DNA from 2 places in the Sphingobium naphthae genome. Region 1 is predicted to be linked to the other one. Evidence: riboswitches for the same ligand, from Rfam matches in the RefSeq annotation. Region 1 holds a riboswitch; the other holds the start of a gene.
What was found. Region 1 has a riboswitch for cobalamin ahead of ACGGKE_RS05295 (TonB-dependent receptor plug domain-containing protein). Riboswitches for the same ligand answer to the same signal wherever they lie in the genome.

Region 1 (11,602 bases):
CGGCGCCTGATCGGCCGCGCCTGCCCCGTCCTTACCCCCGCCCTTGCCCTTGCCCCGGCGGCGAGGCAAGAGAACCCCATGGGCGCCATCATGCTTCAGGGAACCGGCTCGGACGTCGGCAAGTCGGTTCTGGTCGCGGGCCTGTGCCGCGCCCTGACGCGGCGAGGCTATCGGGTCCGCCCCTTCAAGCCGCAGAATATGTCGAACAATGCGGCCGTCACCGCCGATGGCGGAGAGATCGGCCGGGCCCAGGCGCTGCAGGCGATCGCTTGCGGCGTGGCGCCGCATACCGACATGAACCCGGTACTGCTCAAGCCCCAGGCCGATCGCACGTCGCAGCTCATCGTCCATGGCCAGGTGCGCGGTACGCTGGGGTCGGGCAATTTCCGCGCCGCGCGCGGCCAGTTGCTCGACGCCGTGCTGGACAGCTATGATCGCTTGAGCGGCCAATGCGACATCGTGGTGGTGGAAGGCGCTGGCTCCCCGGCGGAAATCAACCTGCGCGCCGGCGACATCGCCAATATGGGCTTCGCGCGCGCGGCAAACGTCCCCGTCATCCTGGTCGGCGACATCGACCGGGGCGGCGTCATCGCCGCGGTGGTCGGCACCCGCACCGTCATCGATCCGCAGGATGCGGCAATGATCCGCGGTTTCCTCATCAACAAGTTCCGCGGCGATCCGGCCCTGTTCGCGGACGGCTATCGCCAGATCGAGCAGCTGTCGGGCTGGCGCGGCTTCGGAGTCGTGCCCTGGCTCGGTGCCGCAGCGCGCCTGCCCAGCGAGGACGCCGTAGTGCTGGAACGCCGCGCTCCTTCCGCTGACGCCCCGCTCGTCATCGCCTGCCCGGTGCTGCCGCGTATCTCCAATTTCGACGATCTCGATCCGCTGAAGCTCGAACCCACAGTCGATCTGCGGATGATCGGACCCGGCCAGCCCATTCCCGGCGACGCCGCGCTGGTCGTTCTGCCGGGGTCAAAGGCGACGATCGCCGACATGCGGGCAATGCAGGATCAGGGGTGGGACATCGACATCCGCGCGCACCACCGGCGCGGCGGCGCTGTGCTGGGGCTGTGCGGCGGCTATCAGATGCTCGGCCGCACCATTTGCGATCCTGAAGGGGTAGAAGGGCCGCCCGGCGCGATCGACGGGCTTGGGCTGCTCGACGTCGATACCGTGCTGGCGGGCGCGAAGACTTTGGAGCAGGTGCGGGGCCACGCGCTGGCCGCCGATTTCACGGGCTATGAAATGCATATGGGCCGCACCGACGGACCGGATTGCACTTGCCCGTTCGCCAGGATCGGCGCCAGAATCGGCGACCGTCCCGATGGCGCGATCAGCCGTGATGGGCGCGTGATGGGCAGCTATGTGCATGGGCTGCTCGCCAGCACGCCCCTGCGCGAAGCCTTGTTGCGACAGATCGGGGGCGTATCGGCTAGGGCGGATTATGACCGGACGGTCGAAGAGGCGCTGGACGAGATCGCCGCCTTGCTGGAAAGCCACTGTGACGTCGACGCCATGATCGCGCTCGCCGCCCGCGCCTGAGCGCCCCGCTTCGTCTGAAAGCCGGGCCTCGTCCCGATACTATATGGTAGGTTCCAGCGCGGGCGGCTGGCCCCTATGAGCCCAGAAGCCTCTCAAAGGCCCTGCCTTCTCCCGCTATTGAATTACAATCTCATTAGCTGTATCGCGCCGGCAAATCACAGAACAGGGGAATATATGCGTTTTCACCGTTTGTCTGCGCTCGCGACGGTCGCCTTGGGAGCGCTTGCAGCGCCAGCCTGGGCCGCGGAGGAGGCGCCGCCGGTCGGCTCGATGGATGATAGCGACGTCATCCTGGTCACCGCCACGCAATATGCCGGCACGAAGACCGAAACGCCGATCATCGAGACGCCCCAGCCGATCACCGTCATCAGTGCCGAGCGCTATCTTTCGCAAGGCGCCATCAGCATCAGCGACACAGTCAAATATGCCGCTGGCGTGCTTGCCAATCCCTATGGTCGGGACACGCGGGTCGATGGCTTCAACGTGCGCGGCCTCGACGCCTTGCAGTTCCGCGACGGCATGCGCGATATCTTCTCCTACTACGCGTCCATCACATCCGACCCTTATAATTTCTCCCGCGTCGAAATCCTGCGCGGCCCCGCGTCCGTTCTGTTCGGCCAAGGCTCCATCGGCGGCCTCGTCAACCTCGTTAGCAAGACGCCCGACTTCACCACGCGGGGTGAAGTCAACCTCGTCTATGGCAGCTATGACCGCAAGGAAGTGCTTGGCGACGTCAATGTCGCACTGGCGGACAATCTCGCCGTGCGCCTCGTCGGCCGCGCTCGTGATGCCGACACCTTCATCGACCATGTCCCCGATGACCGGGTGATGCTGGCGCCTTCGATCCGCTGGCAACCGACCCCCGATACCGACGTCACGCTGACCGGCCTCTATCAGGAGGATGATACCGGTTCGACCTCGCAGTTCCTGCCCATTGTGGGCACCTTCAAGCCCAATACCGTCGCCGGCGAGCAACTGGATCGCTACACCTTCGTCGGCAAGGCCGGGTGGGACCGTTATGCGGGGCGTTCCCTGCAGGGTGGCGGTTCGATCACCCATAATTTTTCCGATGCCGTCCGGCTGAGCCTCAAGGCCCGGTACATCGACAGCGACCTGGAATATAATACCCATTATGCGGACAGCTATACCAATCCGCAGGACCCCTTCTCCGTCTATGGCACGGACGGCCGCACCATCGGCCTGACTGCGGATGCCAGCGACGCCCGGATGAACGTCTTTTCGACCGACAACAATCTGCTGTTCACGTTCAATACGGGCGCGAATATCGAGCACAAGCTTCTGGTCGGCATCGACTATAGCTGGAACAAGGTCGCCAAGCGCTATGACGGCGGACGTGAGATCGTCGATCTGTACGACATAGATTATGATGCCCTGGCGACCTATGATCCGACCGGCGCCTTCACGACCGAGAGCCAGAAGCAGCTCGGCATCTATGTCCAGGATCAGGTCCGCTTCTACGACCGCGTCTCCATCGTGCTCGGCGCCCGTCGCGACCGGGTGACCGGATCTTCCGGTCAGAAGGATCATGCGACGACGTTCCGCGCGGGCATCATTGGAGAAATCGGCGCCGGGCTCTCACCCTTCTTCAGCTACACGGAAAGCTTCCTCCCGGTGGCCGGCCGCATCGACAATGGCGATGGCAGCTTCGGCGATCCCTATACCCCCCAGACCGGCACGCAATATGAAGCAGGCGTGAAATGGCAGCTGGGTGCTCACACGCTCATCACGGCGACCGCCTTCAAGATCAAGGAGCGCAACCGCATCCTCTATCTCGCCGCGGGCGGCACGACGCAATCGGGCGAACTCAACACCAAGGGTTTCGAGATCGAGGCCAACCACACCCTCCCCGGCAACGTCGAACTGCTGGCCAATTACGGCTATACCAAGCTCAAGTCGGAAACGAACACGAACCTCGATTACATGCCTCGTCACACGGCATCGCTGTGGTCGACCAAGACTTTCGGTCTTGCGGACGAGGCGCAGCTCCGCCTGGGCGGCGGCGTCGTCTATAGTGGCAAGAGCGTGTCGACCAGTTCGGTCTGGTCGATCGTCACGCCGTCGCGCACGACCGTCGATGCGCTGGCCGAAATCAACTGGAACAGCTGGCGTTTCGCGCTCAATGCGACCAACCTGCTCAACAATCAATATTATGCGTCCTGCCTGGCCCGCGGCGACTGCTTCATCGGCGCGCCGCGCAACGTGATGGGCACGATCGGCTTCCGCTTCTGAGCGATGATGAGGAGAGAGAAGATGAAGACATTCCCGCTCGCGCTGCTGGCGCTCTTCGGCCTGACCGCCACTGCTCAGGCGCATGAAATCTGGGTCGAGCGCGACGGCGCCGGCCCCGCCCGCATCTATCTGGGTGAGCCCGGCGACACCCTGCCCGAAGGCGGCGACCCGGAGTTCGAGAAGCTGAAATCGCCCAGGCTGGTCCCCGCCGCGCAGGCAGCCCAGGTCCGCAAGGCCGGCTATATCGAGGTCGCTGCGCCCGCCGGGGACGTTCGCGTGACGGATGACAGCGTGTTCGAACCCTGGGGTGAAGACGGCAAGAAGCAGGGCGTCATCTACTATGCCCGCGCGGGGCGTGCCGACACGAAGGCGGTGCTGCCGCTCGAAATCGTGCCCACCGCGCCAGGTGCGGACAGCTTCACCCTGATCCGCGATGGCAAGCCGGTGCCCGCTGCCAAAATCCTGGCCATTTCACCCGACAAATGGTCGAAGAGCTTCACCACCGATGCACAGGGCCGCGTGGTGCTGCCGATCAACGCCAAGGGCCGCTACATCCTCAGCGCGACTCAGGAAGAGACCGGCAGCCTGACGCTGCGCGGCGCGCCGGTGGCCACCATCTATCACATGACGACGACCAGCTTCATGAACGACTGACACGCGCAAGCCCTTCGCGGCCGCCGCGAAGGGCTCCCAGACGGGCCGGCACAAATCGCCCGGGCGTGATTGACCGCCCCATGACATTCGATGTAACGGCCGCGACGCGACAGGTTCCCCGGAGACGGGGATGAAGATGGGAACGGGTACAACCCGGCTGCCCCTGCAACTGTATGCGGTGAGCCATCGGCCCTATGCCATTGGGACTCGTCCCGAGAAGGCGGCCGACCGGCGCTGATCCGCAAGCCAGGAGACCTGCCTGTCGCCGTCGTCTTTCGCGCGGACAGGGTGAGCCGGGCGGACGGGGGTAAACCCGCATGACGACAGGGAGCGCCGCGCTTTGCGCGGGCGATGTCGCGTGCCTTCCGGCCGGCATCGTCCGCGTGCGCGCGGCACAAGTCATAAGGGGTTACCATGTCGAGCCTGTTGCTCAGAAATTCCACCGCGCTCATCGCACTGTGCCTGTCCTTCCCCGCGCTTGCGCAGGAACCGCCCGAGTCCGACGCCCAAAGCGGCATCATCGTCACCGCCACGCGCGCACCGACGCCGCTGGAGCAAATTCCCGCATCCATCACCGTTCTGGACAAGGCGGCCATCGATCGCGCGCAGGACATCGGCGTGACCGAATTGCTGCTCCGCACGCCCGGCATCAGCATTTCACGCAACGGCGGCTATGGCACGGCGACGTCGCTGCGCATTCGCGGCGCGGAAACGGACCAGACCGTCGTCGTCATCGACGGGGTGAAGCTCAACGATCCCTCCTCCACCGGCGGCGGCTATAATTTCGCCAATCTGCTGATCGGCGATGCCGAACGAATCGAGCTGCTGCGCGGTCCGCAGTCCACGCTCTGGGGCAGCCAGGCGATCGGCGGCGTCGTCAACATCGTCACCGCCCAGCCGGACGCCTCGCTGGAGGGAAGCTTCGACATCGAAGGCGGATCGCGCGACACCGTCAGCGCCCGCGCCGCGCTGGGCGGCGTGTCCGGTCCGCTCAGCTGGCGCATCGGCGGCCAGTCCTTCACGACCGACGGCATTTCCGCCATCGCGCCGGCCTTTGGCGGCGGCGAAGCGGATGGCTATACCAACCGCAATGTCGCCGGTCGCGCCGAACTGGCGCTGAGCGCCAACGCCAGCATCGACCTGCGCGGCTATTATTCCACGGGTCGCGTCGAAATCGACGGCTTCAGCGGCGACGCGCCGGACTATAGCCATAACCGCGAATTTGTCGGCTATGCCGGCCTCAACTTCGCGCTGCTCGACGGGCGCCTGCGCAACCGGATCGCGTATAATTACACCGACACCGATCGCGACAGCTACAGCCCCGAACTGGAACAGCCGCTCAGCTTCGAGGCCGCGGGCAAGAACCGCCGATTCGAATATCAGGGCATCTTCGAACTGACGGATCGGATTTCCGCGACCTTCGGCGCGGAAAATGAGCGTTCGCGCTTCAAGAGCCGCTCGCCCTCGGGATCGCTGGCCGATCCCCTGCCCGACTTCATCACCGGCAAGGCCGAAATCACCAGCCTCTATGGCCAGGTGACTGTCCGCCCGCTCGACGGGCTGACGCTGAATGGCGGCGTGCGCCACGACGATCATAATCGCTATGGCGGCCGCACTCTCTTCTCGGCCGGCGGCATCTGGGAACTGCCCAGCCGCACCACGCTGCGCGCCAGCTATGGCGAGGGCTTCAAGGCGCCATCCCTCTATCAGCTGTTCAGCGAATATGGGAATGTGAACCTCGACCCCGAGCGCGCGCATGGCTGGGAAGCCGGCGTCCAGCAGGCGTTGTTCGGTCAGGCCTTCACGATCGGCGCGACCTATTTCGAGCGCACCACCACAGGCCAGATCATTTATAACAGCTGCTCGTTCGACAGCACCGATCCTTTGTGCGTGATGCCCGGCACGGACACGCCGCGCTGGGGCTATTATCTGAACGTGGCTCGCGCCGAGGCGCACGGGATCGAGGCGGACGCCGCGTTAAAGCTCGGCGGTCTGACGCTCGACGGCAATTATAGCTGGACAGTGGCGGAGGATCGCTCCGCCGGTGCCGCGACGGAAGGCAATTGGCTGCCGCGCCGCCCGCGCCACATGGCCAATGGCTCGATTTCCTATGACTTCGATTTCGGCCTGACCCTGGGGTCGGCGGTGCGCTGGTCGGGCAAGAGCTATGACAATGCGGCGAACACGACACGTCTGGGCGATTATACCCTGGTCGATCTGCGCGCCGAATATGCCCTGAGCGACAGCCTGCGCCTGTTCGCCCGGGCGGAGAATGTCTTCGACGAATCCTACATGACCGCCTATCGCTACGGCACATTGGGCCGCAGCATCTATGCGGGCATCAGGGGTCGTTTCTGACATGCTGAACCCGGTCGATCCTGGCCCCGCCGTGGTGGCGTGCAGCACATGCCGCCGCCCGGGGCAGGATCCGACAGGGCCACGGGACGGCGCACGCCTGATCGCGGTGCTGGAGCGGGTCCAGGCCAGCGATCCGGCCTATGCGGGCATCGCCGTCCAGGCGATGCCCTGCCTCTTCGCCTGCGGAGAAGGCTGCGCCGTCCATCTGCGCGCGCCGGGCAAGATCGGCTATGTGCTCGGCCGCTTCGAACCTGACGAGGCCGCAGCCCGTGCGATCCTCGACTATGCGGTGCATCATGCCGCCAGCGCGGAAGGCCGCGTGCCCTTTTCCGATTGGCCGCAGGGGGTGAAAGGCCGTTTCATCGTCCGCGTCCCTCCGGCGGGATATGTCACCCAATGATCAGCGTCTTTCCGTCCGTCACTGCCTTCGACGCCGCCCTGTCCGACCTGCCGGGTCCCGACCGGGCAGCCCAGGACGCGGCCGCGGCGCGGCAGGCGCAGCTGACCAAGCCCGCCGGGTCGCTCGGTCGGCTTGAGGACATCGCCATCTTCATGGCGGGGTGGCAAGGGCGTGCGCGACCTTGCCTTGACCAGGGTCGCGCGATCATCTTCGCCGGCAATCATGGCGTCACCGCCCAGGGCGTCAGCGCCTTTCCGGCCAGCGTCACTGCCCAGATGGTCGCGAATTTTCAGGCGGGCGGCGCGGCCATCAACGCGCTGAGCGGCGCGGCCGGGATCGACCTGCGCGTCGTGCCGATCGACCTCGACCGGCCGACCGACGACTTCAGCGTCATGCCGGCGATGAGCGCCGAGGATTGCCTGGCGGCGCTCAATATCGGCGCGGGGCAGATCGAACCGGGGCTGGACCTGATTGTCCTGGGTGAAATGGGGATCGGCAATTCGACCGCCGCGGCAGCTTTGTGCGCGCGCAGCTTCGGCGAAAGCGCGGCCGCCTGGGCAGGTCCGGGGACCGGCGTGCATGGCGACGGGCTTGCCCACAAGATCGCCGTCATCGATCGCGCGCTGGCGCTGCATCGCGACGCCCCGCTCTCCCCGTTCGAGACGCTGCGCCATGTCGGCGGGCGCGAGATCGCGGCCATTGCCGGCGCAGTGCTGCGCGCCCGCCAACTGGGCGTACCGGTGGTGCTGGACGGCTTCATCTGCTGTGCCGCGCTTGCCCCTCTGGCCGCCCACTATCCCGGGATCATAGATCATTGCATCGCCGGCCATGTCTCGGCCGAACCCGGCCATGCCCGCCTGCTCGCCCGGCTGAAGCTCGATCCGCTGCTGTCGCTGGGCATGCGCCTGGGCGAAGGAAGCGGCGCGGCGGTCGCAACCGGCGTCATCCGCGCAGCGCTGGCGGCCCATGACGGGATGGCGACCTTCGCGGAAGCATCCGTTTCGACATCGAAATGAACTCCTTCCCTCTCCATCTGCTGCGCCACGGCGCGCCGACCACCCCGGGCCTGATGCTGGGGCATACCGACATGGCGCCGACGCCGGAAGGGATCGATCAGTGCCTTCGCCAGGTTCGCGCGCTGGCCATTGAGCAGCTGATCGCGTCCCATCTTCAGCGCAGCTGCACGGCCGCCCAAGCGATCGGCGTCGATCATGATCTGACGCCGACGCTCGATCCCCGCTGGCGAGAACTGAATTTCGGCGAGTGGGATGGCCAGGCGCCGGCCGATATCGATCCCGCCGCGCTGGACCGCTTCTGGGCCGATCCCGACGCCAGCCCGCCGCCGGGCGGAGAGCCATGGTCGGGCCTCACCGCCCGCGTCGCCGCGGCGCTCGCCGAACTGACGCCGCGTCCGACGCTGGTCGTGACTCATGCCGGCCCGATGCGCGCGGCGCTGCATCTGCTGTGCGGCTTCGACATCGCCCAGCTCTGGAGCTTCGACCTCCCTTATGGTTCGCTGCTCTCCCTGCGTGTCTGGCCCGGCCCCAGGGCCGTGGCGCAGATCTCGGAGTTGCGCCAATGAAGCGGCTGATCCTCGCCATCCAGTTCATGACGCGCCTGCCGATGCCGTCCGTCGCCGCCGATGCCGAGGATTTCGCCGCGTCGATCCGCTGGTTTCCCGTCACGGGATTGATCGTCGGGGCGCTGGTGTCGGGCGCGGCGTTGGCGGGGACGGTGGTTGACGACTGGGCAGGCGCGCTTGCCGCGCTCACCGCCTGGATCGGCGTAACGGTGGCGCTTCATCTCGACGGGCTGGCGGACGTGGCGGATGCAGCCGGCGCGGCGCACAAGGACCAGGCGCGACTGCTGGCCGTGCTGCACGATCCGCATATCGGCAGCTTCGGTGTTGTCGCGATCGGCCTGCAATTGATCGCCAAGCTGGTGCTCCTCCATGCCCTGGTGGAACGGGACGCGCTGCTCGCGATCGCGCTGATCCCCTTCGCCGCCCGCATCGCTCCGCTGGGCTGGGCGCGCTGGCTGCCGCCGCTGCATGACGGGCTCGGCGCGCGCTTCCGCCATGCCGTGCGTCCGATCGACCTTGGCGCATGGGCGCTGGCATTGATGGCAGCCGCCTTGTTCCTGTCGCCTTCGCTGTCGGTCTTGCCCTTCGTCGCGCTGCTCTGGGCGCTCTGGCTCAAACGCCGGATCGGCGGCATTTCGGGCGACGGTCATGGCGCCGGAATCGAAATCAGCGAGACCGCCCTGCTGATCGCCGCCATCCTCTGGACCCTCCTCCGATGACCGAGGCCTGGCTATGGCATGGCGGCGCACTCGACGCGGCGCGGCAGCGGTTCGGGGGATGCGAGAGGCTGTGGATCGACCTGTCGACCGGCATCAACCCTGCCCCCTGGCCGGGTGCGGCCACCATGGCCATAGACTGGCGACGCCTGCCCGAAACGTCTGCGCTCGCGCAGCTCGAAATCGCTGCCGCCGCGCATTTCGGCGCCGACCCGCGCCATGTCTGCGCCGTCCCGGGCACGGAGGTCGGGATGCGAGTGGTTGGCCGGATCATGGGCGGTCCAGCCAGATATGTCGCGCCTTCCTATCGCACCCATGGCGAGATGATCGTTGGGAGCCAGCCGATCGCCTGGGACGACGCGATGGAAACGGACGGCACGCTGATCCTCGCCAACCCCAATAATCCGGATGGACGCTGCCTCGATCGCGCGACCTTGCAGGCCCTGCTGGCGCGGCGCGGCTCCAGCGGCAGGCTGCTGATCGACGAAGCCTTCGCCGACACTGATCCTGCACAGAGCCTGGCCGACGCTGTCAGCGACGAGGCGCGGCTGCTGATCTTCCGCTCCTTCGGCAAGTTTTTCGGATTAGCGGGCCTGCGCCTCGGCTTCGTCATCGGTCCGTCGCAGATCATCGCGCCCCTGCGGCGGCTGCTCGGCGCGTGGCCGCTCTCGGCCGCGGCACTGGCGATCGGCACGCCAGCCTATCGTGATCGCGCCTGGATCAGGCAGACGCGGCAGGAACTGAAGGCGAAAGCCGCAATGCTGGACGACTGCCTTCAGCGCCATGGCTATCAACCCCGCGGCGCATGCCCGCTTTTCCGCCTCATCCAAACGGACGACGCGCAGGCGCTGTTCGAACGACTTGGCAGGCAGGCGATCCTGACCCGCCCCTTCGCCGATCAGCCGCGCTGGTTGCGCATCGGCCTGCCCGCCGACCGGGCGGCATTGGACCGGCTGGATGCCGCGCTCGGCCATGGCTGACCTCACCGCCATCGCTGCGCTCGCCCTGGATGGAGCGATCGGCTGGCCGCGCGGTCTGTATCGCCGCGTCGGCCATCCCGTCGGCCTGTTTGCCTGGCTGATCGCGCGGTGCGAAGCCGCCTGGAACCGCCCCGATCATGGCTTCTGGATCCGACGCGTGCTTGGCGTGCTGACCCTGATGCTGCTCCTGTTCGTCACCATTGCCGCTGCGGTCGCGCTGCAATGGGGGACGGAGGCATTGCTCGGCCGCGCCGCCTGGATCGGCCTAGCCGTCCTTGCCTGGCCCGCGCTTGCCCAGCGCAGCCTGTTCGATCATGTCCGTCCCATCGCGACGGCGCTGGACGCCGGCGATCTGCCCGCCGCGCGGGAGGCCGTGAGCGCGATCGTCGGCCGCGATACGGCGCGGCTCGACGAAGCGGGCGTTGCGCGCGCCGCGATCGAGAGCCTGGCGGAAAGCCTGTGCGACGGCGTGGTAGCGCCGCTTTTCTGGCTGGCGCTGCTAGGGCTTCCTGGCGTCTGGGCCTATAAGGCGGTGAATACGGCCGACAGCCTGATTGGCCATTATGAGCCGCGGTGGCGCGCGTTTGGATGGGCGGCGGCGCGGCTGGACGATGCGCTGAACCTCGCGCCTGCGCGCCTGTCCGGCCTGCTGCTCTGCCTGGCGGGCGGCGGCGGTTGGCGCGTGCTCAGGCGCGACGCGGGCAACCATGCCTCGCCCAATGCCGGCTGGCCCGAAGCGGCGATGGCGGGCGCATTGCGCCTACGGCTAGCCGGGCCCATCGCCTATGACGGCGTGCGCCACGACAAGCCATGGATCGGCGCGGAAGGCCGTAACGCACGCGCGCATGACGTCGCTCGCGCGCTGCGACTCTACCTGCGTGCCTGCCTGCTGCTCTGGCTGGCGACCGGCGCAGCGATCTGGGCCATGTGACATGCAGATGAGGGATCGGCAGATATGAGCAGCCATCGACTTCTGGTGCTGGGCGGCGCGCGATCGGGCAAGAGCCGCTACGCTCAGAAACGAGCGGAAGCGAGCACCGGCGCACCGGTTTTCATCGCCACGGCGGACGCCTTCGACGATGAAATGCGCGCGCGCATCGCCCGCCATCGCGCCGACCGG
Region 2 (11,602 bases), on a different replicon from region 1:
GCCGGTCGCGCGCATGATGGTGCTGGACGGGCAAGGGCGGCAGCCAGCTTTCCCGCCGGATCGTCCAGCTTTCATACTCGGGCGTGAAAATATCCGGGGCGTCCAGCGTGCCCAGATGCACCTCGACCTCACCGGCGCTGGCCGCAAAGACCGACGAACCGCAGACGTCGCAAAAATTCCGGCTGCCAAAGCGGCGCGGCGTTCCCGTCACGGACACCGCGCCTTCCGGGAAGATCGCCGCCGCGTAGAACACTGCGCCATGATGCTTGCGGCAATCCATGCAGTGGCAGATCGCCACCCGTTCGGGCGCGCCCGTCATGGCGATCCGCACTGCTCCGCACAGACAGCCGCCTTCAACCATGGGCCAATCTCCTCCGGACCGCGGCTCAGTCGAGCGCCTTCATCTTGCGATCCGCCCATGCCTTGCCGGCGTCGCCGCCCCACAGAAGCCAGGCGATGAAGCCGGCGGACGGATCGCTGTCCGAATCCCACGCATGCGCCTTGCCCTGTTTGTCGACGGCGTGGCGGGCGAAGAAACTGTGCATCGACTTCACATCCTTCTCATCCACCTCGCGCCGCTCGGCCAGTTGCTGTGCGCGGCGCACGCCAACGTCCGTGCCGCCACGGCCGAATTTCTCCGGCAGGCGAAGGCCGCGTCGTGCTGCCGCGGCCATCTTCTGGGTGGGGATGAAACTCTGGGCCATGCGCGTCTTCGTCGATCGGATGCCTCAGGCGTCGTCGTCCATGATGGCGCCGCCGCTTTCCTCTTCCTCCAGCAGCACGGCCGACGCGCCATTGGCCGAGAGGCGCACGGTATCGCCCTCGACCTCGGCGACCAGCCCACCCGATATATAATGGTGATGATCGTCGTGCGATCCGCTGTCGGCCTTGATCAGCTTGATGCGGTCGCCTTCCACCTTGTCGACCGTGCCGACATGCACGCCGTCGGCGCCGATGATGTTCATATGCTCACGGATTGCGCTTAGATCAGCCATGGTCATCTCCTCGGGGAAAATAGGGGAACGCGTCATGCGCGGATTGGATGCGGCCACTCGGCGCGCGGATGCCACCGTTACACGCACCACGCTCAGAGATGGGCCGACGACACCCAATGCCGTGACAGCGGCCCGTCCAGCCCCGCGACCGGGTCCGTGGCGGGAAAGGGCAGGTCCAGCATGCGCCGCCAATCCTCCGGCGTGGGCGCGTCGCGCCGGATGTCCCACGCCTGTCCTTCAGGATAGCCGCCGACCACCAGGAAATCATCGCTGCTCTGGCAGGCGCAATGACCCGTGCCCGTCGGCAGCAGCAGCGCATCGCCCCCTGTCACCTCGATCTCTCGTCCATCCGGCCCGCCGATCATCAGCGTTGCCGACCCGGCCGCGACGCCCAGCACCTCATGCGCGGTCGAATGATAATGATGATAGTCATAGATGCCGTCGCGCCACTGGGCGGGCCAGCCATGCTGCTGGAAGCGCGCTTCGAACGCGGCGGCCGCGTCTTCGCGCGATGCAGGCGTCATCGCCTGGCGGTAAAGAATGACCGGCAGCTTCGCATTATTGGGCACCCAGCCATGTTCCGCCAGAAGATAGGTTTCGATCCGCATGCACGCCTCCTGTCCTCGCCCAATAACCGGTCAGATGGCGCAAGCGATCCATCGCGGTGGCACGGAACAAGGAGGGGAGCCCTCCTGACAATATTGCGCGAGGTTAAGGCAATTTCGATGCTGCTTTTTCCCTTGGGCTGATAATGGTGCGCCATGACCATCGACGCCTCGCGCAGACCATCCCCACTCTCGCCTGTTTGGAGCGAGGCAGAACGCATCGCGGCACTGGAAAGCTACGCCATCCTCGACACGCCTGCGGAGGCCGATTTCGACGACATCGCGCTGCTTGCGGCGCAGGCGCTCGACGCGCCGATCGCGGTCATCAACCTGATCGCCAGCGACCGGCAGTGGTTCAAGGCGCAGGTGGGCCTTGGCGTGCGCGAAATGCCGCTGGACGTGTCGATCTGCGCGCAGGCGCTGTTGCAGGATGATTTCATGGTCGTGCCGGACACGCGGCAGGACTCTCGCTTCATCGACAATCCGCTCGTGACCGCGGACAATGGCCTGCGCTTCTACGCAGGCGCGCTGCTGCGGGCGCCCAGCGGCGTGCCGATCGGCACGCTCTGCGTCCTGGACCACAAGCCGCGCGCCGCGGGCGTCACGGATCAGGAGCGCCGCGTGCTGGAAGTGCTGGCGCGGCAGGTCATGACCCAGCTGGAGCTGCGCAAGATCATCGCGCTGACCGACGGCCGCGCCGACGACCTTCGCGCGGAGATCGGCCAGCGCGCCGAGGCCGAATCCGCGCTCCGCAGCGTTGAGGAACGCTATCGCCTGGCCAGCCGCGCGACCAACGACGCGATCTGGGACTGGGATTTCTCGACCGACCATGTCCTCTGGAACGAGGCGATCGAGCGGACCTACGGCTACAGCCCCGCCGATGTCGGCCCGACGGGCGACTGGTGGATTGGCCACATCCATCCCGACGACCGCGAGCGGGTCGCCCACGGCATTCATGAGGCGATCGACGGTAAAGCCGTCAACTGGTCGGACGAATATCGCTTCGCCCGCGCCGACGGCGGCTATGCGCCGGTGCTCGACCGCGGCTTCATCATCCGCGATGCCTCCGGCAAGGCGACCCGGATGATCGGCGCGATGCTCGACCTCACCGAACGGCGGGAGCGCGAACTGGCGCTTACCGCCAGCAATGAACGGTTCGAGGCCGCCGTCGCGGCGATCGACGGCTATCTGTGGACCAACAGCGCGGACGGGGAAATGCGCGGCCACCAGCCAGGCTGGGCCGCGCTTACCGGTCAGAGCGAGAAGGAATATCAGGGCTATGGCTGGGCGAACGCCGTCCATCCCGACGATGCCCAGCCCACGATCGATGCCTGGAACGAAGCCGTGGCGCAGCGTCACATGTTCATATTCGAACATCGCCTGCGCTGCGCGGACGGGCAGTGGCGCCGCTTCTTCATTCGCGCCGTGCCCATGTTCGACGCCGACGGACGCCTGCGCGAATGGGTCGGCATCCACACCGACGTGACGCTGCAGCGCGAACAGGAGGAGGCGCTGGCCGCCAACGAGATGCGGCTGCGCTTCCTGGACGATCTCAGCCGCGAAATCGCCGACGCCAATGACGCGGACGCCGTGATGGCGATCACCACCCGCATGGTGGCGACGCATCTTGGCCTGTCCAATTGCGCCTATGCCGACATGGATGAGGATCAGGACGGCTTCACCATCCGGGGCGACTGGGCGGCGCCCGGTTCGCCCTCGATCATCGGGCATTACCACCTGCGGGATTTCGGGGCGCTCGCGCTGGAGCGGCTGCACGCAGGCCTGCCGCTCATCATCAACGACAATGCGCGCGATCTGCCACCGCATGAGGCCAAGACCTTTCAGGACATCGGCATCGCCGCGACCATCTGCATGCCGCTGATCAAGGGCAGCCGCCTGACCGCGCTGATGGCCATCCACGACCATGAACCGCATGACTGGACCGCGTCCGAACTGCGGCTGATCGCCTCGGTCGCCGAACGGTCCTGGGCGCATATCGAGCGTGTCCGCACCACGGCGGCGCTCGCCGAACTCAACGCCAGCCTGGAAGAGCGGGTCGAGGAGCGTTCGCGCCAGCTGCTCGCCGCCGAGGAGGCACTGCGCCAGGCGCAGAAAATGGAGGCGGTGGGCCAGTTGACCGGCGGCATAGCGCACGACTTCAACAATATGCTGACCGGCGTGATCGGGTCGCTTGACCTGCTGCAACGCCATCTGGCGACCGGGCGCGCCGATCGCGTCGCGCGCTATATAGACACCGCCATGACCTCCGCCCAGCGCGCCGCGGCGCTGACCCAGCGCCTGCTCGCCTTCTCGCGCCGACAGTCGCTCGATGTGACGGCGGTCGACGTCAGCGGTCTGGTCGCCGGCATGGAGGACATGCTGCGGCGGACGCTGGACGAGAATATCCGGCTCGACGTGCGCCTGGCCGACGACACCTGGCTGGTCAGGACCGATCATAATCAGCTCGAAAGCGCCTTGCTCAACCTTGCCATCAATGCGCGCGACGCCATGCCCCATGGTGGAACGCTCACCATAGAGGCGCGCAACAGTCCGCTGGACGCCGCGCAGGTCGATGGCGTGGACGGGTTGCAGGCCGGCGACTTCGTCGAGATCTGCGTGTCGGACACCGGCACGGGCATGAGCGAGGATGTGCTCGCCAAGGCGTTCGACCCCTTCTTTACCACCAAGCCGATTGGCGCGGGCACCGGTCTTGGCCTGTCGATGGTCTATGGCTTTGCCCGGCAATCGGGCGGCCATGTCCGCATCGTTTCCGTGCCCGAACAGGGCACGACGATCCGGCTGTTGCTGCCGCGCCATGTCGGCGAGCAGGAAGAGGCGGGCGCGGCCGGGATCGAGGTGCGCGTCGCCGAACCGGGCGAGTGCGTCCTGCTGGTCGAGGATGATCCGTCCGTCCGGCTGCTGGTCTGCGATGTCCTCAACGACCTGGGCTATGAAGTATGGCAGGCGCCCGACGGCCAGGCCGCGATCGCGCTGGCGCAGACCATGCGCCGCATCGACCTGCTGATCAGCGACGTGGGCCTGCCGGGGATGAACGGACGCCAGCTTGCCGACATATTGCGCGGCGACCGACCGGACCTTCGCATCCTCTTCATCACCGGCTATGCTGAGCGCGCCGCGATCCGCGGGGAGTTTCTGGGTCAGGGTATGGAAATGATTGCCAAGCCCTTCGCCATGGATGTCCTCTCGGCCAAGATACGCGAGATGATCGAGACGCTCGCGCCGGCGCCCTGATCGCCGGTGAACATACCGGTGAACATAAGGCGGCATTTCAGGGTTAAGCTGGAATGTCGGCTTTTTCCTCTCCCGAACCCTATATTCTCTGGCTGACCGGCGCGGGCGTGCTGATCACGCTGGTGGCGTGGCTGCCGCTGGCGCTGAAGCGCCTGCCGCTCTCGCTGCCGATCATCTGCATGGCGGCCGGGGCCGCCATCTTCCTCATCCCGGCCGTCAGCTTTCGCCCCTTGCCCATGATCCTGCCGGACATTGCCGAACGGCTGACCGAATTCGTCGTCATCATCGCGCTGATGGGCGCGGGGCTGAAGCTCGATCGCCTCTTCAGCTGGCGCAGGTGGAACGTCACCTGGCGGCTGCTGGGCATCACCATGCCGCTGTCGATCGCCGCGATCATGCTGATCGGCGTCACTCTGCTCGGCCTGCCCTGGCCGGTCGCGCTGCTGCTGGGCGCCTGCCTTGCGCCCACCGACCCGGTGCTGGCCGCCGACGTGCAGGTCGGCCCGCCCAAAAGCGGCGAGGAGGACGAGGTGCGGTTCGGCCTCACGTCCGAAGCCGGGCTCAATGACGGGCTTGCCTTCCCCTTCGTCAATCTGGCGATCGCGCTGGCCGCTGCGTCGAGCGCGTCCGAGTCCTGGCTGCAGCAATGGCTGCTCCATGATGTGCTGTGGGAAGTGTCGGTCGGCCTGCTGGGCGGCTGGGCCGTGGGCTGGCTGTTCGGCTGGCTGACCTTCCATGTCCCGGCCCGCAGCCGGCTGGTTCAGACCGGCGACGGGCTGATCGCGATCGCGGCTACCCTGATCTCTTACGGCGTCGCAGAGATGCTCGACAGCTATGGGTTCCTGGCGGTGTTCGTCACCGCCCTGACGCTGCGCCGGTCGCACCGCGATCATGAGTTTCAGCGCGACATGCATGCCCTTACCGAACAGGTGGAGCGGCTGGCGATGATGGTGCTGCTGATCCTGTTCGGCGGCGCGCTGGTCAGCGGACTGCTGGCGCCGCTGGTCTGGCAGGATCTGGTCGCCGCCATCGCGATCATCCTTATCGTGCGACCGGCCGCGGGACTGATCGGCCTCATCGGCATGCCGGCCGAGCGCAGCGAGAAGATGACGCTCGCCTTCTTCGGCATCCGCGGCGTCGGGTCCTTCTACTATCTCGCTTATGCACTCAACCATGGCGATTTCGGATCGGGCGAGCGGCTCTGGGCGATCATTGGCCTGGTGGTGCTTCTGTCCATCCTGCTCCACGGCCTCAGCGTCACGCCGGTCATGCGCGCCATGGACCGGCAGCAGGGTCGAGACCCCGACCAACCGGACCCGGGACGGGCGAATGACGACGTCGCCAAATGAGCAAAGCCGCCGGAAAACAGCTTAACCTGCGTTTCAATACGTGGGACGCCGGGGAACGGCGCGCAGAACAGGGGGTTACAGGCGGCAGGAGACGATCATGAAAATCGATTTTGGCGCTTATGATGGCGCGACCGCTGCACCCTTTGCGTTTGAAGACAGGTCCTTCCAGCTGTCGAGCGAAACCGACCGGCTGACGGATGTTCTGCTATGCCCGCCCCATTATCTAGCGCCCGTGCCCTGCTGCGCCGTGACGCGGCAGAATCTCGCGCAGGGGCTGGTGACGCAAGTGGATGAAGCGCAGCGGCAGCATGGCGTGCTGGTGCAGTTGCTCCAGTCGCAGGGCGTGCGTTGCCACATGTTGACGCCCGATCCCGACCTTGCCGACATGTGTTTCACCCGCGATGTCGGCGTCTCGACGCCCTGGGGCATGGTGGCGCTCAATCCAGCCATGCCGCACCGCCAGGCGGAGGTCGACCGCTTGACCAATGCCTATCGCGACTGGCGCGTGCCGGTGCGGCGGATCACGAGCGGCACGATCGAAGGCGGCGATGTCTGCGTTGCCCGCGAAGGCTTGCTGATCCTGGGCATGTCGGGCGAGCGCAGCTCGGCCGCTGGCGTCGAGGAATTCTCCGCCCCCTTCCGCGCGGCCGGCTGGGACGTGCTTATCTGCCCTTTCCATTCCGACCATCTGCATCTCGACACGATCTTCTGCATGGTGGACCGGCATCAGGCGATTGGCTGCGCCGACCTGCTGGACCCCGGTTTCGTCCGGGCGCTGAGCGTGCATGGCGTGTCGCTCATCCCCCTTCCCGAAACGGTCGCGCCGTCGCTGGGATGCAATATCCTGTCCTTGGGCGACCGGCGGATCGTCACCAGCACCGATGCTATCGTCCCGCCCCTGCTTCGCCAGGCGGGCTATCGCGTCATGGAAGTCGATATCTCGCAGTTCACCGCCTGTGGCGGGGGCGTCCACTGCCTGACGCAGCCGCTCCGCCGCGTGCCCACAGGGGAGTGAGCGGGTCGGCGGCTGCGACCAAAATGCGTCGCCTGCAAAAATGCTCACGCAAGCTTCGGGAACGTTCCGCACGCACGCCCGTTTGACAAGAACGAATTAGGAACAAATGGAGCATCTTCACCATGGCCGACGAATTGCATAATCCCAAGCTCGATGCGCATCCCGGCTCCAATACGGAGAAGGATCCGGAAAGCTGGGTATCGGGCGACGATCCGATGACCGGCGCACAAGCCTCCTACCTCACCACCCTGTGCGAAGAGGCCGGCGTCGATGCGCCCGCCGAAGGACTGAGCAAGGCGGAGGCGTCGAAAGAGATCGACGCGCTGAAAGCGCAACTCGGCCGCGAGTGAGCGCCTTGCACCCTGACTGATGCATGAACAAGCTGACGCTGAAATCTGGTTCAGCGGAGCGGTCCCTTCGCAGCTCGCCACATTGCATTGTTCCGATGATGGACACGCATGTCGCTGGTTACTGTAGGATTTGCAACGGGCACCGCCTTCTTGGTCGGTCTTATCGCGACCTCGCACATGCTCTCGCAGCTTTTGATCCTCCCCATCGACATGCGCCATTCTTGACGACCGGACCAATCCTTGCGATCTGCCGATGGTCGAGGTTCCTCATCTCAGCTTTGGGGTGGGGCTAAGACGGGAAGCCGGTGGCGCTCGCAAGGGCGGAATCCGGCGCTGCCCCCGCAACTGTATGCGGCGAGCGGCGGCCCCTGGATGCGCCACTGGCGGTCTGCCCCGAGCGATTGGGCATGGCGCTGGGAAGGCCGGGACCGACGTGTCGACCCGTGAGCCAGGAGACCTGCCTCCGACGCGATAACGACCACCGGCGGGGTGTCCGGTCTGGCCGCTGCTGTGCGAGGGCCAGTCGGGCCCTGGCATGTTTGCGCCTGGACTGCGTCCTCCCGCACATATTGCGAGAGCCATGACTATCCACATCCCCCAGGCGCCCGCCGCCGCCCTGCAAGTGATCGATATGGTCTTCCCCGGGAATACCAATCACCATGGCACGCTGTTCGGAGGCGTGGCGCTAGCCCATATGGACAAGATCGCGTTTATCGCGGCCGCGCGCCATGGTCGCGCACCATTCGTCACCGCCTCGTCGGAAAAGATCGATTTCGCCGCGCCCGCTCATAGAGGCGAGATGATCGAGGCGACCGCCCGTATCATCCGCGTCGGGCGCAGGTCGCTCGATGTCGAGGTCGAATTGATCGCGGAGGGCACGGTGAACGCCGAGAGGCGCCTCTGCACGCGCGGGCGCTTCACGCTCGTGGCGGTGAAGGGACCGGACACGCGCTTGCCCTTGCCGCCGCTCAAGGACGCCGCACCGACAGACGATGGCCGGCTCCATATGGTCGACATGGTCTTCCCGGGCGAAACGAACCATTATGGCACCCTCTATGGCGGCGACGCGCTGAAGATGATGGGCAAGGCAGCCTTCATCGCAGCGACGCGCTGCAGTCGCGCCGTGATCGTCATGGCGGCGTCCCATCGCATTGATTTCGTCTCTCCCGTTCATGAGGGCGAGATGATCGAACTCATCTCCCAGGTACGGGAGATCGGTCGTAGTTCCATCCTGACAGAAGTTGAGCTTTGGGCCGAAAATCTGCTGGATGGCGCGCGGCGCCACGCCGCGACGGCCACCTTCACAATGGTGTCGGTGGACGATGAAGGACGCGCCAAGCCGATCGATCGCGACAGGACAGTCCAACGTCTGTTCACCCAGGGGCTATGATGTGGAGGCAGACATAGCGACCCAGGCTCAGCCTATGCTTCGCCGCCGTGCGATAAGCGCGCCGTGTGGCTGCAATAGTCCTTCCATCGAGCACGCACATCGGAGCGATATAAAGATTTCTTTATATACGCCTTGACGAGCGTCTTGAAAATCGCGATGAAGAAGATGTCGAGGTTCCCTGTTTCCGTTCATGATGATGGCGGGCGACAGGGCTAAGACGGGAAGCCGGTGGCGCTTGCGAGAGCGGAATCCGGCGCTGCCCCCGCAACTGTAAGCGGCGAGCGGCGGCCCCATGACGTGTCACTGACGCCAGTTCCGAGCGATCGGCAGTGGCGGCGGGAAGGCCGGGGCTGGCGTGATGACCCGTGAGCCAGGAGACCTGCCTCCGACGCGATAACTTTCCTCGGACGGGGGTTCCTCCGGTGGATCGCGCTTGACGCAGGGCTCGTGGCTTTCGGCCGCACGAGCTATCTCTCGCGCGCTCTTCCTTGGCCTCCTGCCCGGCACATGCAGGTAGGATACCGATCATGACCGACAGCAGCTTTACCTTCTCGATCAAGACCATTGCCTTCGATGAGAATTACCGGCCGGCTGACACGACGCGGATCACGACCAATTTCGCCAATCTAGCCAGGGGCGACAGCCGCCAGGAGAATTTGCGCAACACCCTGCGGATGATCGATAATCGTTTCAACTCCCTGGCCCATTGGGACAATCCTCAGGGTGATCGCTATTCGGTGGAACTGACGATCATCTCTGTCGAAATGCAGGTCGACGCCGATCGCGGCTCCGAAGCATTTCCCCTGATCGAAATCCTCCAGACCAGCATCCTCGACCGAAAAACCAATGAGCGCATCCCCGGCGTTGTCGGAAACAACTTCTCATCCTATGTGCGCGATTACGATTTCAGCGTGGTCCTGCCCCACCACAGGAAAACGCACCCGGGTTCCGAGGCTCCGCAGGACTTTGGCGACCTGCATGGCAAATTGTTCAGGCATTTCCTGAATTCGGATGCCTACAGGGACCATTCCAGCAAGTCCCCCGTCATCTGCCTGAGCGTATCGAGCAGCAAGACCTATCATCGCACAACCAATGTCCACCCGGTCCTGGGCAACGTCGGTCTTTGTCGAAGACGCGAAATTTCTGCGCGCGCAGACCGACCAGCCGATCAAGTGGACCCTGCCGGGGCCGATGACGATGATCGATACGCTCTACGATGCCCATTATCGGAGCCGCGAAAAGCTGGCCTGGGAATTTGCCAGGATCCTGGGCGAGGAAGCCAGGGAACTGGAGGCTGCGGGTGTCGACATCATTCAGTTCGACGAACCGGCCTTCAATGTCTTCTTCGAGGAGGCGAACGACTGGGGCATCGCCACACTGGAAAAGGCTGCCGAAGGGCTGACGTGCGAGACCGCGGTCCATATCTGCTACGGCTACGGCATCAAGGCCAACACTGACTGGAAGAAGACGCTGGGGTCGGAATGGCGGCAATATGAGGAAACCTTTCCCAATCTGCAGAAATCCAGCATCGATATTATCTCGCTGGAATGCCACCACTCCCACGTCCCGATGGAGCTGATCGAACTGGTCCGCGGAAAGAAGGTGATGGTGGGGGCGATCGATGTGGCGAGCGATAGGATCGAGACGCCGGAGGATGTTGCCGAAACGCTGCGCAAGGCGCTTGCGTTCGTGGACGCCGACAAGCTCTATCCGTCGACCAATTGCGGCATGGCCCCCCTCTCCCGGGGCATTGCGCGGGGCAAGCTGAACGCTCTGGGCGCCGGCGCCGAGATCGTCCGGCAGGAACTCTCGGCCGCCTGACAAGCCGGCAAGGTCAGCGCACATGTTTGGCGATCAGGAGGATCGGCGCGACGATCCTCCTGACCGTAGCGGCTCGCCCCCTGTCTCTGACCAAAACCGGAAGGTCAGCCTTTGCAGCGATCCTTGCCACCCGCACAACGGAAAAATATCCGAGTCATGGGCGGTCGCGATCATTGCCATACTCACTCACCCATCGTTTCGAGGCTGGGGCTGGGGAGAATGGGCGGTATTTTTCGTCGGGTCGTGCGGGGCATCTGCAGTTCGACATTGGCGGCTATGTGGCGGCGCGCCTGGCGGCGGCGGGGGTGGCGCGGGTGGAGATGCTGGACGAGGACACCTATGCGCAGCCCGATCGCTTCTTCAGCTATCGCCGTTCCTGTCATCTGGGCGAGCCGGGCTATGGCCGGCAGATGTCGATGATCGGGGTGCCCGCGTGAGGGCGCAGAGTGGCGGGTGCGAAAGACGCGCCTGGTTGCTGAAGGTCGGTCTGTGTGGATAACTCGCCCGATGGGGACGACATATGTGCCGCAGCTCTTGAGGTTTTTCGCGTGGGGCGATGACGCTACGACGCCCAGTCCTTTGGGCTGTTGGCCTGTGGCTATGTGCTGCTTGGGGGATTTGGTTGCGGGAGCAGGATTTGAACCTGCGACCTTCAGGTTATGAGCCTGACGAGCTACCGGGCTGCTCCATCCCGCGCCGTGGTATATCCGGTCCTCAGTCGCCGGCGGATGCATCCATGTTTTTGGGCGCATCCTTGGGCTGTCCTCCCCGGCTGATGCCGGGTCCGGGCGGCCATTTGGCCTTGCGGGCCTTGCGGCCCGTTGG

Region 2: linked by a shared signal. The riboswitch ahead of ACGGKE_RS16165 (putative oxygenase MesX) and the one ahead of ACGGKE_RS05295 (TonB-dependent receptor plug domain-containing protein) in region 1 are both predicted to bind cobalamin.

Annotation. Positions count from the first base shown of each region.
Region 1 covers NZ_CP171454.1:1,083,221-1,094,822, forward strand. Annotated here, with positions in the region: gene ACGGKE_RS05275 (hypothetical protein) at 1-10, shown strand, start outside; gene ACGGKE_RS05280 (cobyric acid synthase) at 79-1,542, shown strand; gene ACGGKE_RS05285 (TonB-dependent siderophore receptor) at 1,717-3,792, shown strand; gene ACGGKE_RS05290 (DUF4198 domain-containing protein) at 3,814-4,446, shown strand; cobalamin riboswitch at 4,541-4,724, shown strand; gene ACGGKE_RS05295 (TonB-dependent receptor plug domain-containing protein) at 4,861-6,804, shown strand; gene ACGGKE_RS05300 (DUF1636 domain-containing protein) at 6,806-7,204, shown strand; gene cobT (nicotinate-nucleotide--dimethylbenzimidazole phosphoribosyltransferase) at 7,201-8,220, shown strand; gene ACGGKE_RS05310 (histidine phosphatase family protein) at 8,217-8,786, shown strand; gene cobS (adenosylcobinamide-GDP ribazoletransferase) at 8,783-9,505, shown strand; gene ACGGKE_RS05320 (threonine-phosphate decarboxylase) at 9,502-10,482, shown strand; gene cbiB (adenosylcobinamide-phosphate synthase CbiB) at 10,475-11,413, shown strand; gene cobU (bifunctional adenosylcobinamide kinase/adenosylcobinamide-phosphate guanylyltransferase) at 11,438-11,602, shown strand, end outside.
Region 2 covers NZ_CP171455.1:225,535-237,136, forward strand. Annotated here, with positions in the region: gene ACGGKE_RS16120 (GFA family protein) at 1-361, opposite strand, end outside; gene ACGGKE_RS16125 (hypothetical protein) at 387-704, opposite strand; gene ACGGKE_RS16130 (DUF2171 domain-containing protein) at 729-995, opposite strand; gene ACGGKE_RS16135 (cupin) at 1,088-1,603, opposite strand; gene ACGGKE_RS16140 (PAS domain-containing protein) at 1,757-4,852, shown strand; gene ACGGKE_RS16145 (cation:proton antiporter) at 4,906-6,201, shown strand; gene ACGGKE_RS16150 (dimethylarginine dimethylaminohydrolase family protein) at 6,299-7,216, shown strand; gene ACGGKE_RS16155 (DUF3072 domain-containing protein) at 7,339-7,566, shown strand; cobalamin riboswitch at 7,810-8,046, shown strand; gene ACGGKE_RS16160 (acyl-CoA thioesterase) at 8,147-8,956, shown strand; cobalamin riboswitch at 9,111-9,358, shown strand; partial or broken gene ACGGKE_RS16165 (putative oxygenase MesX) at 9,484-10,068, shown strand; partial or broken gene ACGGKE_RS16170 (methionine synthase) at 10,073-10,777, shown strand; partial or broken gene ACGGKE_RS16175 (laccase domain-containing protein) at 10,927-11,214, shown strand; tRNA gene ACGGKE_RS16180 (tRNA-Met) at 11,397-11,473, opposite strand.